Regions from separate parts of the Paenibacillus sp. GM1FR genome, predicted to be linked through region 1. Evidence: riboswitches for the same ligand, from Rfam matches in the RefSeq annotation. Region 1 holds a riboswitch; the other holds the start of a gene.
What was found. Region 1 has a riboswitch for ZMP and ZTP ahead of PAEAM_RS27405 (DJ-1/PfpI family protein). Riboswitches for the same ligand answer to the same signal wherever they lie in the genome.

Region 1 (5,850 bases):
ACCGATCACATTATGGGGTTTGATAATTCGGAAGAGATGATAAAGATAGCTCGGAACAGTCTTCATTCAAGCAGGATAACAAATGTAGAATTTGTCTGCGTTAGCACAAAAGAAAAGATGCCATTTGAAGATAAGCAATTTGGTCTGATCTATGATCGCAGAGGTCCAACTTCCATTATTGAGCATGGGAGATTGCTGCAAAAGGGTGGAGTTATGATTGGTATTCATACGGATATAACAAAGGTACGTGAGCGTTTGGAAAGAAATGCATTTAAGGAGATCAAGATTGAGGAATATAACGAGGCACTTATGATTTTCTCAGATGAAAAAGAGTTTGCCATCTTTCTCTCCGATATCCCCGGAAACCCGGATTATACACAGCCTGAGTACCGGGAACAGCTGGAAGTTAAGCTGAAGGAGAACCAGGTTGATGGTAGAATTGCTGTAAGAGAATGCAAGTATATTTGGCAGGCCATAAGGAGTTGAAGCCGATTGAACACAGAATTTTCAGAACAGAAATATGGTGAAACGGGTGTCAAAACCAGCTTCGAGCAGATGGCGAACGGGGAACAAAAATATAAAATGATAACAGAAGATGGCAGTTATTATTGTAGCGATACATACCATCAAGCATGGATTGAATACATCCAGTGATTGGACGGCATCCCCTGAGTTGGATAGGTTAACTCAATCTTTAACAGAGAAGGAGCTACTCCAGAAGTATGATTAATTAGACGGGAGGATCAGACAGATGCGTAAAAGTACAATATTTTGGATTACGGGAGTAACGATAATTCTCTTGGTGACTCTGCTCATATACAGCTATGTTATTCCAAGTGTGAGTGCCCAGGATGTTGTGATGGCAGGCACAATCAGGCAGATTGATACGGATGTAGTTGAGGTAGAGTTAGAGATAACGCGAAAAAGAGAAGACAAGGACCAGCATATGGTGTATCCCGTTGTCCCTGGATGGGAAGGGGTCACATTCACTGAAGAACAAGATGATGCGTGGTACATGCCTTCGTCTGTTGGCAGCTCCTATCTTGATCAAGTCATTCTGGAAAAGTATCTGAAGGCGCAGGGGATGACCATGAAATCAGCTGATAATCTGATAGGATTTGCGATACCTGATGAGATAGGGAGCTACAAGTTGCGGTTAACGCTCAGATCTTTGGATGGAACGACTCAGCCTCTTGAGAATCCCGTGGTGTATTATGTTCACAACGAGCATTTGTTAGGGAAGGATCTGAGTTGGGTTACGAGTGAGAATCTGGAGATCAATAAGGAGTAATCAGAATGATGAATGTATATGAATCGAATGAAATCACTGTACGTTTCTTGGACACAGAAGATGAACAACATCTGGTGAAGTGGCTGTCAGACCCGGAAGTTCTTCAATACTATGAAGGGCGTGATCGGCCGCATGATCTGGAACAGGTGAGAGAGCATTTTTACAATCAGAAAGATGGTGCTACTCGTTGTATCGTTGAGTATGGAGGACATCCGATTGGATACATTCAGTTCTATGAGCTTGAGGAAGAAGAGCGAACGGAGTATGGTTATGGAGACACGGATGAGATCATCTATGGAACGGATCAGTTTATTGGTGAGGTAGAATACTGGAATAAAGGCATTGGTACACAGTTGATGCAATCCATGCTGGCTTATCTGATTAATGAAAAACAAGCCCGTAAAGTGGTTATGGACCCTCAATCCTGGAACTTAAGAGCGATATCCTGTTACGAGAAATGTGATTTCCAAAAGATTAAGCTGTTGGAGAAACATGAGCAGCACGAAGGACAGATGCGAGACTGTTGGCTTATGGAATATGCCCTGTAGATCCTGCTTAAAGTTATTTGAATCATGTAAACAAGGAGGAATAATGGATGGATGAAAGATTTCCGATAGGACCATTTGTACACACGGGTGAAGTTACTTTGGCACAACGGGAGAAGTGGATTCAGGACATTGCTGAGTTGCCTGAACGCGCACGAGAAGCGGTAAAGGGATTGAGTGAAGAGCAATTAAGTCTACCGTATCGAGAAGGTGGATGGATGCTCAAACAGGTTATTCACCACATGGCAGACAGCCATATGAACAGTATGATTCGTTTCAAGTTGGCGCTGACAGAGGATACACCAACGATTCGGCCTTATTATGAAGAGCGCTGGGCTGAACTGAGTGATTCAAGAGACCTGGATGTCGAATTCTCGCTTCAGATTCTGGATGCCCTCCATCGTCGTTGGGTGTTTCTGTTAAACGCGCTGACAGATGCAGATTATGCCAAACAATTTTATCATCCCTCATCGGAAGAAACGACAAGACTAGATTACAATCTGGGCATGTATGCTTGGCACGGCAAACACCATGTTGCTCACATCACATCGCTTCGGGATAGATTGGGAATATAGCTATTAGAAATATCTTTTAAGGAGGATTCATCAATGAGTGTACATATCAGACTATTAAATGAGAACGATCCTGTAATCATATCAAAGGCGTTTCAGGAGCAGGGTTGGGGGAGATCCCCTGAGCAGTATCTTCATTACTTGGCTGAACAACAGAATGGGGAACGCGTAACCTTGGTAGCCGAGTTGAATGGAGAATTTGCCGGATACGTGAATGTATTGTGGAATTCCAGCTACCCGTCTTTCATGGAACAAGGCATTCCCGAAATTAACGATTTTAATGTACTAATGAAGTTCCAGCGCCAAGGTATTGGTTCACGGTTGATGGACCGAGCAGAGGAAGTTATTCTGGAACGAACGGATGTAGCAGGCATTGGTGTAGGTGTGTTTTCCGATTATGGCAAAGCGCAAGTTCTATATGCCCATCGCGGGTACATACCAGACGGTCACGGTGTACACAAACATGATCATTACATTCAGCCGGGTGAAGAAACGATTATGGACGACGATGTTGTACTTTATCTTACGAGGAAGTTAAAAGCCACGCAATAATTTCATAATATATACAATATGAAAGATGTCATGTATATTAGTTGTAAATATCTGTTATGTGTGACTGGCGTAAACGTGGAGTGAACCACGAGGGAGCACATATATTATATGCCGTACGCCTGGGCAAAGTGTTTGATCTTTTGATCAAACACTTTATTTATTATTCAGGGAACGAAAGGACTGGTGGCGGCAATGAAAATGGCGTTTGTTTTATTTGATGGAATGACAAGCATGGATTTAGCTGGATTTTATGAAGCTGTGACTTGGCTAGCGATTCTGAAAGCAAAGGAAAACGTATCATGGACATTCTGCGCAGATAAGGAGGAAATTTGGGATGACCGTGGGCTGAAAATGAAATCCGATGCAGTATTACCTCATCTAGGGGATTTTGACCTAGTATTTTTTCCTGGTGGATTATCAACTAGAACGCTTCGATTTGATGAGGATTTTATGCGATGGGTCCGAACGGCAGAAAATGTCACATATAAAATATCTATTTGTACCGGGGCTTTACTGTTGGGGGCAGCAGGTTTCCTGAATGGAAAAAGGGCTACTACCAACTCATCTGCTTATGATTTATTGAATCCTTATTGTGCAGAAGTGATCTCAGCGCGTGTAGTGCGTGATGGTAATACGGTAACGGGTGCGGGGGTTACGGCTTCCATTGACCTGGGACTATACTTGGTCGAAATGTTAACGTCTACGGAGATCGTCCTTCAAGTTCAACAAAAACTAGAGTATCCATATTATGAAGCTGGTAACTTAAAAGATGTCTACATGCACACTAAGGGTAGGGGATAAAAAGATGACTATTCGCCTTTTTCAAGCGATTGATCAGCCAGCAGTGCTGAAAATGATGACGGATCATGATTTTCAATTCCCTTCGTTTATACGCGATCAGTATCCTGCGCGCTGGGATTTATTTTTAAAAATGACGGATGAACGTATCAGTGCTTATTATGTCATGGTTGACGAAGCAGATGTTGTCATAGGTCATGCTGGTTATATCTTTCATCCTACTGTTAACCGATATGAAATCGTTGGCGTTGTTACATGCAAATCACACCTTCGACAGGGAGTAGCACGTGGACTAATTACAAAAATATGTATAAAAATAGCTGAATTCGGCAGTGGTGATGTCATGCTTTACACACTTGATCATGAAGAAAATGAAGCAGCGCTCATATTTTATGAACGAATGAATTTTCAAAAAGAAGGTGTCGATATGAATTATTATACCTCGGGGTTTCATAGACTTTCACTTGTTAAAACATTATAAGGGAACTTCAAAAAACTAATTGTAGTGGAAGCATAAAAGTGTACTTCAGTTTAAGTTGCATGTACTTGCAAAGAAAGATGATAAAAAAGCTGTCTTGCATGTTATACTCTATTGGAATTTGAGGAATGATAAGCAGGATGTTAAGAGATTAGATGATCAGAGGAGTGATTGATCCATGTTTAGCAAAGTCGGCCAAGTTATGTTGTATGTTAACAATCAAGATGAATCACTGGCATTTTGGACGGAAGTTGCAGGATTCCACATTGTGGATGAAGTAAACCTTGACGAGGGTATGAGATGGATTGAGATTGCGCCTACCCCAAATTCGCAGACAAGCATTATTCTCCAAAACAAGGAGTTCGTGGCGCGGATGTCGGCGGGTGTAAATCTGGGCACACCTTCGTTAATGTTCTTCACCGAAAATCTGGATCAGTTATATGCCGACTTGGCTGGTAAACATGTAACGGTCGGAGAGATTGTCGAGATGCCAACGGGGCGTGTCTTCAACTTTGCTGATAACGAAGGAAATTACTTTGCAGTCTTGGAACGGGCGAAGTAAATTACAACTTAAAACCGCTAAGATTGTAAGCGATCGACATCCATGTCGGTCGTTTTTTTGTTGGGAAAAAGCTTATGTTTTGGAGTAGAAAAGCACAAGAAAAATAGAGAACTACTGGGTAAAAATGTTATAATAGAGTGTGGCTGATTTCATGAAAATGACGAGGAATGAATAGTCGGAAATGAAGGTTTGGATGGAGCAGTTAAGGAGGAATGTGGTTGTGGAAAAGACGATTAAAAGTGTACAGGACCTATATGATATGCTCGATGCGGATTTCAGATCTGCCAAGCAGTTTTGGGAACCTTTCTATGAGGATCGGAACAGACCAATCCCCTTTTTCCCAAACAAACCGGATGAGAATCTGGTAGCGCATGTGAACGAAGGTGTGCTGAGCGGCGGTAAGGCACTGGAACTGGGGTGTGGCCCGGGCAGAAATGCGTTGTATTTAACCCGCCAAGGATATCAGGTAGATGCTTATGATCTTTCGGAGACAGCTATTGCTTGGGCTAAAGAGAGGGCGGCAGAGGAGCAACTGGACGTGCATTTTGAATGTCGATCTGTGTTCGAATTGTCCCCAGAGCAAGAATATGATCTTGTCTACGACTCGGGTTGTCTGCACCATCTGTTGCCACATCAGCGCATTCCCTACATAGAGATGATCCACAATGCACTCCGGCCTGGAGGATACTTTGGAATGACTTGTTTTGCTCCTGGTTTTGGCGATATTGGTGGGCCTGAGATCGTTATGAATGATTGGCAGGTGTATCAAGAGAAGTCGATGCGCGGTGGTCTTGCGTTCACGGAGGAGAAGCTTCGCTACATGCTGGAAGATGGCTTTGAATGTGTGGAGTTCCGTGCAATGAAGTCGCTGGAGCAACATGAACCGTATTTTGGTGTACCTTTTCTCTGGGTCACGTTGTGGAGAAAGAAAAACTCGTAAGAATAGTGAAATAAACATGCATTGAAAATAGAGGAGGAGTGGTATCAGAATGGAAACAGAAACAGGAAAAAGACACTTTATCATTACAGGCACATCCAAAGGGATCGGTTTA
Region 2 (5,850 bases), on a different contig from region 1:
GAAACTATGGAGTTGGGTAACTAGATTGTTCGCATAACAACGTATTTATAATACAGTAGAGGGCGACTTCGATTCAGGGAGCTGCCCTTTTAATATGAATTAGTGGTGAAATTCCGAGCGAAGTATGAAGGGCATCCGAGTTGGGACAGGTATGTTATAATTACTTATAGTGCGTGTTCAAAAAGTCTGGTTTTTCAGTACCAAGAAGATGGAATGGAGTAGCGGAGCGTAGGAAAATTACGTGAGCAACCAAAATGTTTTCTTCGGAAAAATACTTCGTAAGCCTCCCGCTTATTTCGGCTGAATTTCATATTCGACGTTGATGATGCCGCTAGGCATCTATCGTAATCAAAAGCGTACTTTTTGAACAACCTCTTATATTGAATATGGATATGAACTAACCTACTTGAAGTTTAGGAATGATGATATATGAGCAGAGAAAACGAACCAGTGCAACACACCTCTGAGATGAGGGATGGTAGAGAAGAACGTGATATGAAAGCTCCGGGAGAGCTGGTCACCGAGATGTGGGATGTACGTGTCTTGGTGAGCGCTGAGAACGATCACGGATTGGGTAATATTGAATTATTGGATGTGAAAAAGGGGAGCGCCGATCAACAGGCGCTCGCCGACTTGCAGGCTGCCGCAGCCTGCATTCGTCAAGGTCAGACGGTGGCCTTTCCGACCGAGACGGTCTATGGCTTGGGTGCTGATGCGCGTAGCACAGCAGCCGTGGAGGCTGTATTTGTCGCCAAAGGCCGACCTTCCGACAATCCACTGATTGTGCATATCGCCCACCGTGACCAGTTGGATGCGCTGGTCACGGAAGTGAATGAAACGGCGGAAGCGCTGATGGCGGCCTTCTGGCCAGGACCACTGACGCTGGTGCTGCCGGTTAGGCCGGGTGCGGTATCCCCGCGTGTCACCGCCGGTCTGGACACGGTGGCCGTGCGCATGCCGGACCATCCGGTGGCCTTGCAGTTGATCGCGGCGGCGGCATGCCCTGTAGCTGCGCCAAGCGCCAACCGCTCCGGGCGGCCAAGCCCCACACTCGCGTCTCATGTGCGCGAGGATCTGGATGGCCGCATCGGCGGCATTGTGGACGGCGGCCCCACCGGGGTGGGCGTCGAGTCCACGGTTGTGCAGGTCGGTGACGACGGTAGCGTCACCATCCTGCGCCCTGGCGGCATTACGGCGGAACAACTGTCCGCCGTTGCCGCCCGTGTCACCACGGACCCCGCGCTACTCGCGGAGGGGGCCGATGGCGTGGGCAGCCCGGCGCCGCGCTCGCCGGGCATGAAGTACTCGCACTATGCACCCGCAGGGGCGCTGTGCGTGGTGGAGGGGCCGCCCGCAGCGGTGGCGGCCTGGATCAGCGCCGCCCTCGCAGAGGCGGCGCAGCGCGGAGAGCGCACCGCTGTGCTGGCGTTCGCCGAGCACGCGGAGCAGTACCGCGCCGATGCCGTGTTCTCGCTGGGTGACGCCAGCGAGCTGGAAGAAGCAGCGCGCCGGCTATACGCCGCGCTGCGCAGCTGCGATGAGCAAGGCGCCACATATATTGTGGCTGAAGCCTGCTCACGCGAAGGGCTGGGAGCAGCCGTCATGAATCGGCTGCTCAAGGCTGCGGGGAACCAACTCATACAAGTTGGCAACCAGCAACCCTCATAACCTCTCCTGATCATACAGTCAGGAGAGTAATCACTCTTTTTCCAAAACAAAATCAAGATTCTATAAAGCCAGCAACTGACCAGACATCCGTCGCCGTTTGCCTTTCATCGGTCATGTTTAGGTCCTTGTCCGCATATCGTGTACAAGAACCTTTACGTGACTTGGGGGTATGGGGATGTGGGATGTGTCTGCCCATGTAGGGCAGTTGGTAACCATTTTGATCATGGCTATTGCGCTTGGCCTCGATGCGTTCTCACTCGGGATCGGAATTGGCATGAAGGGCATTCGGCTGCGGGATGTATTGCGAATCAGTATTGTAACGGCGCTATTTCATATCATCATGCCGCTCATCGGCATGTATATGGGCAAATACGTTAGCTCCCTGCTCGGTGACATTACGACGTATGCGGCAGGTGGATTGCTTGTTTTGCTGGGTGCTCATATGATTCTGAATGCATTCCGTGAAGGCGATACAAAGCTGGTGGACCACCGTTCCCTGCTCGGCGTTGTTTTGTTCTCCCTCAGCGTAAGTGTGGATTCATTCTCCGTTGGCGTATCCTTAGGGATGTTCAGCAGTGATCTGATCTTAACTGTACTTGCTTTCGGTGTGTGTGGCGGGGTGATGTCGGTTATGGGTCTGCTATTAGGCCGTCGGGTGAGCCAGAATCTCGGGGATTACGGCGAAGCCATTGGTGGCGCAATCTTGCTTGCGTTTGGACTTTTGTTTATATTTTAGAATAAAACTTGAGATATCATATCATTCGCATCATATGTAAAATGGGGAGGCTAACACAATGAAACATATTTTATTCGTATGTACAGGAAATACGTGCCGCAGCCCCATGGCAGAGGGGCTTTTGCGAAAACTGGCATCGGAGCGCGGCATTCAGGTAGAGGTTCGCTCCGCAGGGGTGGCAGCAACGTCGGGTATGCCGATTTCCCGACATGCTGAAGCGGTTTTGAGAGATCATAACGTTGAAGGTCCACCTCATTCCACACAGCTTAGCTCTAACCTGGTAGGTTGGGCCGATCTGGTTCTTACGTTAACACGGAGTCATAAGCAACATGTCATGCAGGTTTTTCCCGATTCAGTCCACAAAACTTATACATTGAAAGAATATGTGGAGGATGATGAACAGGTATTAAGTGATGTTCAGGAGTTGGACAGCCTGTTTGCAACGCTTGAGATGAAACGTGCCCTTGGCCAAGAGATCCTGGCATCGGAGCGTGAGCGAGCCATTGAGATTAGACAACGAATTCCAAGTTTCGACATCTCCGATCCGTTTGGAGGAAGTCGTGATGATTACAATATAGCTGCAGCTGAGATTCGGACGGCATTGGACCGGCTTTTGGATAAGCTGGGATAATTCTGATCCTGCGAGGCAGGTTATAGAAATAGGACACGTGATGTAAATTAACCGTTGATTTTAGCCGCGGGTTGTTTTATGATGAAGGGGAAAACAGGGATCCGGTGTAACTGGCGACGAAGTGGGCATAACCACGATGGAGCACCGGAACAAACGGCCGGTCGCCTGGGCAAAAGAGCAATTCTGCGTTACCCGCAGACTGCTCTTTTTTTCGTCTTTCATCTGATTATTCGCTATAATAGTACCTGAGATGCCGTGCAAGAATACGAAGGACAACCAAGAGACAGCGGGCATGATTTTATCGGGAGGCGATAATAGGATGACTATAGAGTTAGATTCGGAACAACCCGGATTGCAGGAACAGACCGCGTCTATTCTGCATGAACTGGCGCTTGCCGGACAGCTTGGGCCTGGACAGATCGTTGTGATCGGTACAAGCACAAGTGAAGTCGCAGGCGCTCGGATTGGTACGAGTGGTGCCATTGAAGTGGCGCATCAGCTTCTTGCGGGTATACGCGAGGTGCAGGAAGAGTTCGGTTTTGACACGGTATTCCAATGTTGTGAGCATCTGAACCGTGCGCTGGTAATGGAACGTTCTGTGCTTACTCGACTTGGATTGACCGAGGTTGGTGCAGTACCCGTGCCCAAGGCCGGAGGTTCAATGGCATCCGCAGCATATCGTTCGCTGACCGATCCATGCCTGGCTGAACATGTGCAGGCCCATGCGGGACTGGACATTGGGGAGACGATGATTGGGATGCATCTCCGGCATGTAGCCGTACCCTATCGTACAGCGCTTCGCTATGTTGGAGATGCTCGTGTAACCACAGCGTTGACCCGTCCGAAGTTGATTGGCGGCGAACGCGCGGTGTATCGTATGGAAGAACAACCAGATTCGACATTTTGTGACTAACATATAAAGCGAGACTAATTGGGTTACACTCCTGACTTTGATTGCATCACCATCTTCCGATCGCTGTTATCCCCAGATTTTTTAATTCCCTATTTAAAGGGGGAATCCGGTGATAAAGGCGACCACTTCGTTTCTTCAGATTGGTGTTGCACTCGCCGTTTTCGTGTAAACATTAGTTTCACTTTATAACTTCACTTATAACTGGGAGGAATTTAATCATGGAACAATTGCGCAAGAATGACCCGGCAGTACTGGAAGCGATGAATCTTGAACTGAAACGTCAACAGAACAACATCGAACTGATCGCATCCGAGAACATCGTAAGTGAAGCAGTAATCGAAGCAATGGGATCTGTTCTGACCAACAAGTACGCTGAAGGATATCCAGGTAAACGTTACTATGGCGGTTGTGAGCATGTGGACATCGTTGAAGACATCGCGCGTGATCGTGCAAAAGAATTGTTCGGAGCAGAACACGTGAATGTTCAACCTCACTCCGGTGCACAAGCGAACATGGCAGTTTATCTTGCAGCGTTGAAACCTGGTGATACTGTACTTGGTATGAACCTTGCCCATGGTGGACACCTCACACACGGTAGCCCGGTTAACGCATCTGGTTTGCTGTACAACTTTGTGGCATACGGCGTACAGGAAGATACATTCCTGATTGATTATGATGAAGTACGCAAAGCGGCTTTCAAACACCGTCCTCGTCTGATCGTTGCAGGTGCAAGTGCATATCCGCGTACCATTGATTTTGAAAAGCTGGCTTCCATCGCCAATGATGTTGGCGCTTTGTTCATGGTGGACATGGCTCACATCGCAGGATTGGTTGCTGCTGGTTTGCATCCAAACCCGGTTCCACATGCGCATTTCGTAACAACAACTACACACAAAACGCTGCGTGGACCTCGTGGTGGTATGATTCTGTGCCGCAAAGCGTGGGCAGCAGCGATTGATAAAGCCGTATTCCCAGGTTCCCAAGGTGGACCTTTGATGCACGTGATCGCTTCCAAAGCGGTAGCATTCGGTGAAGCTTTGCAACCTTCGTTCAAAACGTATGCAGAGAATGTCGTGAAAAACGCACAGGTTCTGGCTGAAACACTGATCGCTGAAGGATTGAACATCGTATCCGGTGGTACAGATAACCACTTGATGCTGATCGACACACGCAGTGTGAACATCACAGGTAAGGAAGCTGAGCATGTGCTTGATTCCATCGGTATTACCGTGAACAAAAATGCAATTCCATTCGACCCTACAAGCCCGTTTGTAACGAGTGGTATTCGAATTGGTACACCTGCTGCAACTTCCCGTGGCATGAACGAAGAAGCGATGGTAGCGATCGGTAAGATCATTGCCAAAACGCTGAAAAATCCAAAAGATACAGCGAAGCTGGATGAAGCTCGTGCAGAAGTGACTGCACTGACAGACCAATTCCCGCTCTATACAGATCTTAAATACTAAAAAACTTTGCTCATGGTGTTTGTATTTGAGTTTTTCAATGTAAACACTCGGACGGAGTAAACCGAAAGAACCTGAAGAAGCGTAGCGCTCGCCTTTATCCCCAGATTTCAACAATTATAATTGGATCAAAGAAATCAGGGGATAACAGCGATCGGAAGGTCATTCGGTTTGCGGAGCATCATCAGTGGTTACACGTTTTTGAACATACTCAATGACATAACAGCAGGAGCAAAACAGGACCGGATGGATCATTTTCCGGTCCTGTTTTTTATAGGATTCGGTAATCTGTAATGATTGGGTGCCCTTTGATGGTGTAATTCGTTGTTGGTGATGATATAATATACAGGATTTATCGAGCCCATGAATGGCGGCTAGGTATATTTGGAAATGCTGAACATGAAGAACTTACCGGAGGGACAAATTAGATGGGAAAATT

Region 2: it holds a riboswitch for ZMP and ZTP, as region 1 does, so the genes downstream of both, PAEAM_RS17360 (TIGR01440 family protein) here and PAEAM_RS27405 (DJ-1/PfpI family protein) in region 1, are expected to answer to the same signal.

What each region holds. Positions count from the first base shown of each region.
Region 1 is NZ_MKZL01000059.1:290,087-295,936, reverse strand. It holds gene PAEAM_RS27430 (class I SAM-dependent methyltransferase) at 1-486, shown strand, start outside; gene PAEAM_RS32010 (hypothetical protein) at 493-654, shown strand; gene PAEAM_RS27425 (hypothetical protein) at 752-1,291, shown strand; gene PAEAM_RS27420 (GNAT family N-acetyltransferase) at 1,300-1,839, shown strand; gene PAEAM_RS27415 (YfiT family bacillithiol transferase) at 1,887-2,411, shown strand; gene PAEAM_RS27410 (GNAT family N-acetyltransferase) at 2,445-2,960, shown strand; ZMP/ZTP riboswitch at 3,011-3,092, shown strand; gene PAEAM_RS27405 (DJ-1/PfpI family protein) at 3,153-3,761, shown strand; gene PAEAM_RS27400 (GNAT family N-acetyltransferase) at 3,766-4,239, shown strand; gene PAEAM_RS27395 (VOC family protein) at 4,415-4,798, shown strand; gene PAEAM_RS27390 (class I SAM-dependent methyltransferase) at 4,992-5,738, shown strand; gene PAEAM_RS27385 (SDR family NAD(P)-dependent oxidoreductase) at 5,788-5,850, shown strand, end outside.
Region 2 is NZ_MKZL01000022.1:400,888-406,737, forward strand. It holds gene spoIIR (stage II sporulation protein R) at 1-37, shown strand, start outside; gene PAEAM_RS17345 (L-threonylcarbamoyladenylate synthase) at 496-1,668, shown strand; gene PAEAM_RS17350 (manganese efflux pump MntP) at 1,844-2,404, shown strand; gene PAEAM_RS17355 (low molecular weight protein arginine phosphatase) at 2,463-3,035, shown strand; ZMP/ZTP riboswitch at 3,132-3,213, shown strand; gene PAEAM_RS17360 (TIGR01440 family protein) at 3,355-3,948, shown strand; gene PAEAM_RS17365 (serine hydroxymethyltransferase) at 4,167-5,414, shown strand; gene upp (uracil phosphoribosyltransferase) at 5,840-5,850, shown strand, end outside.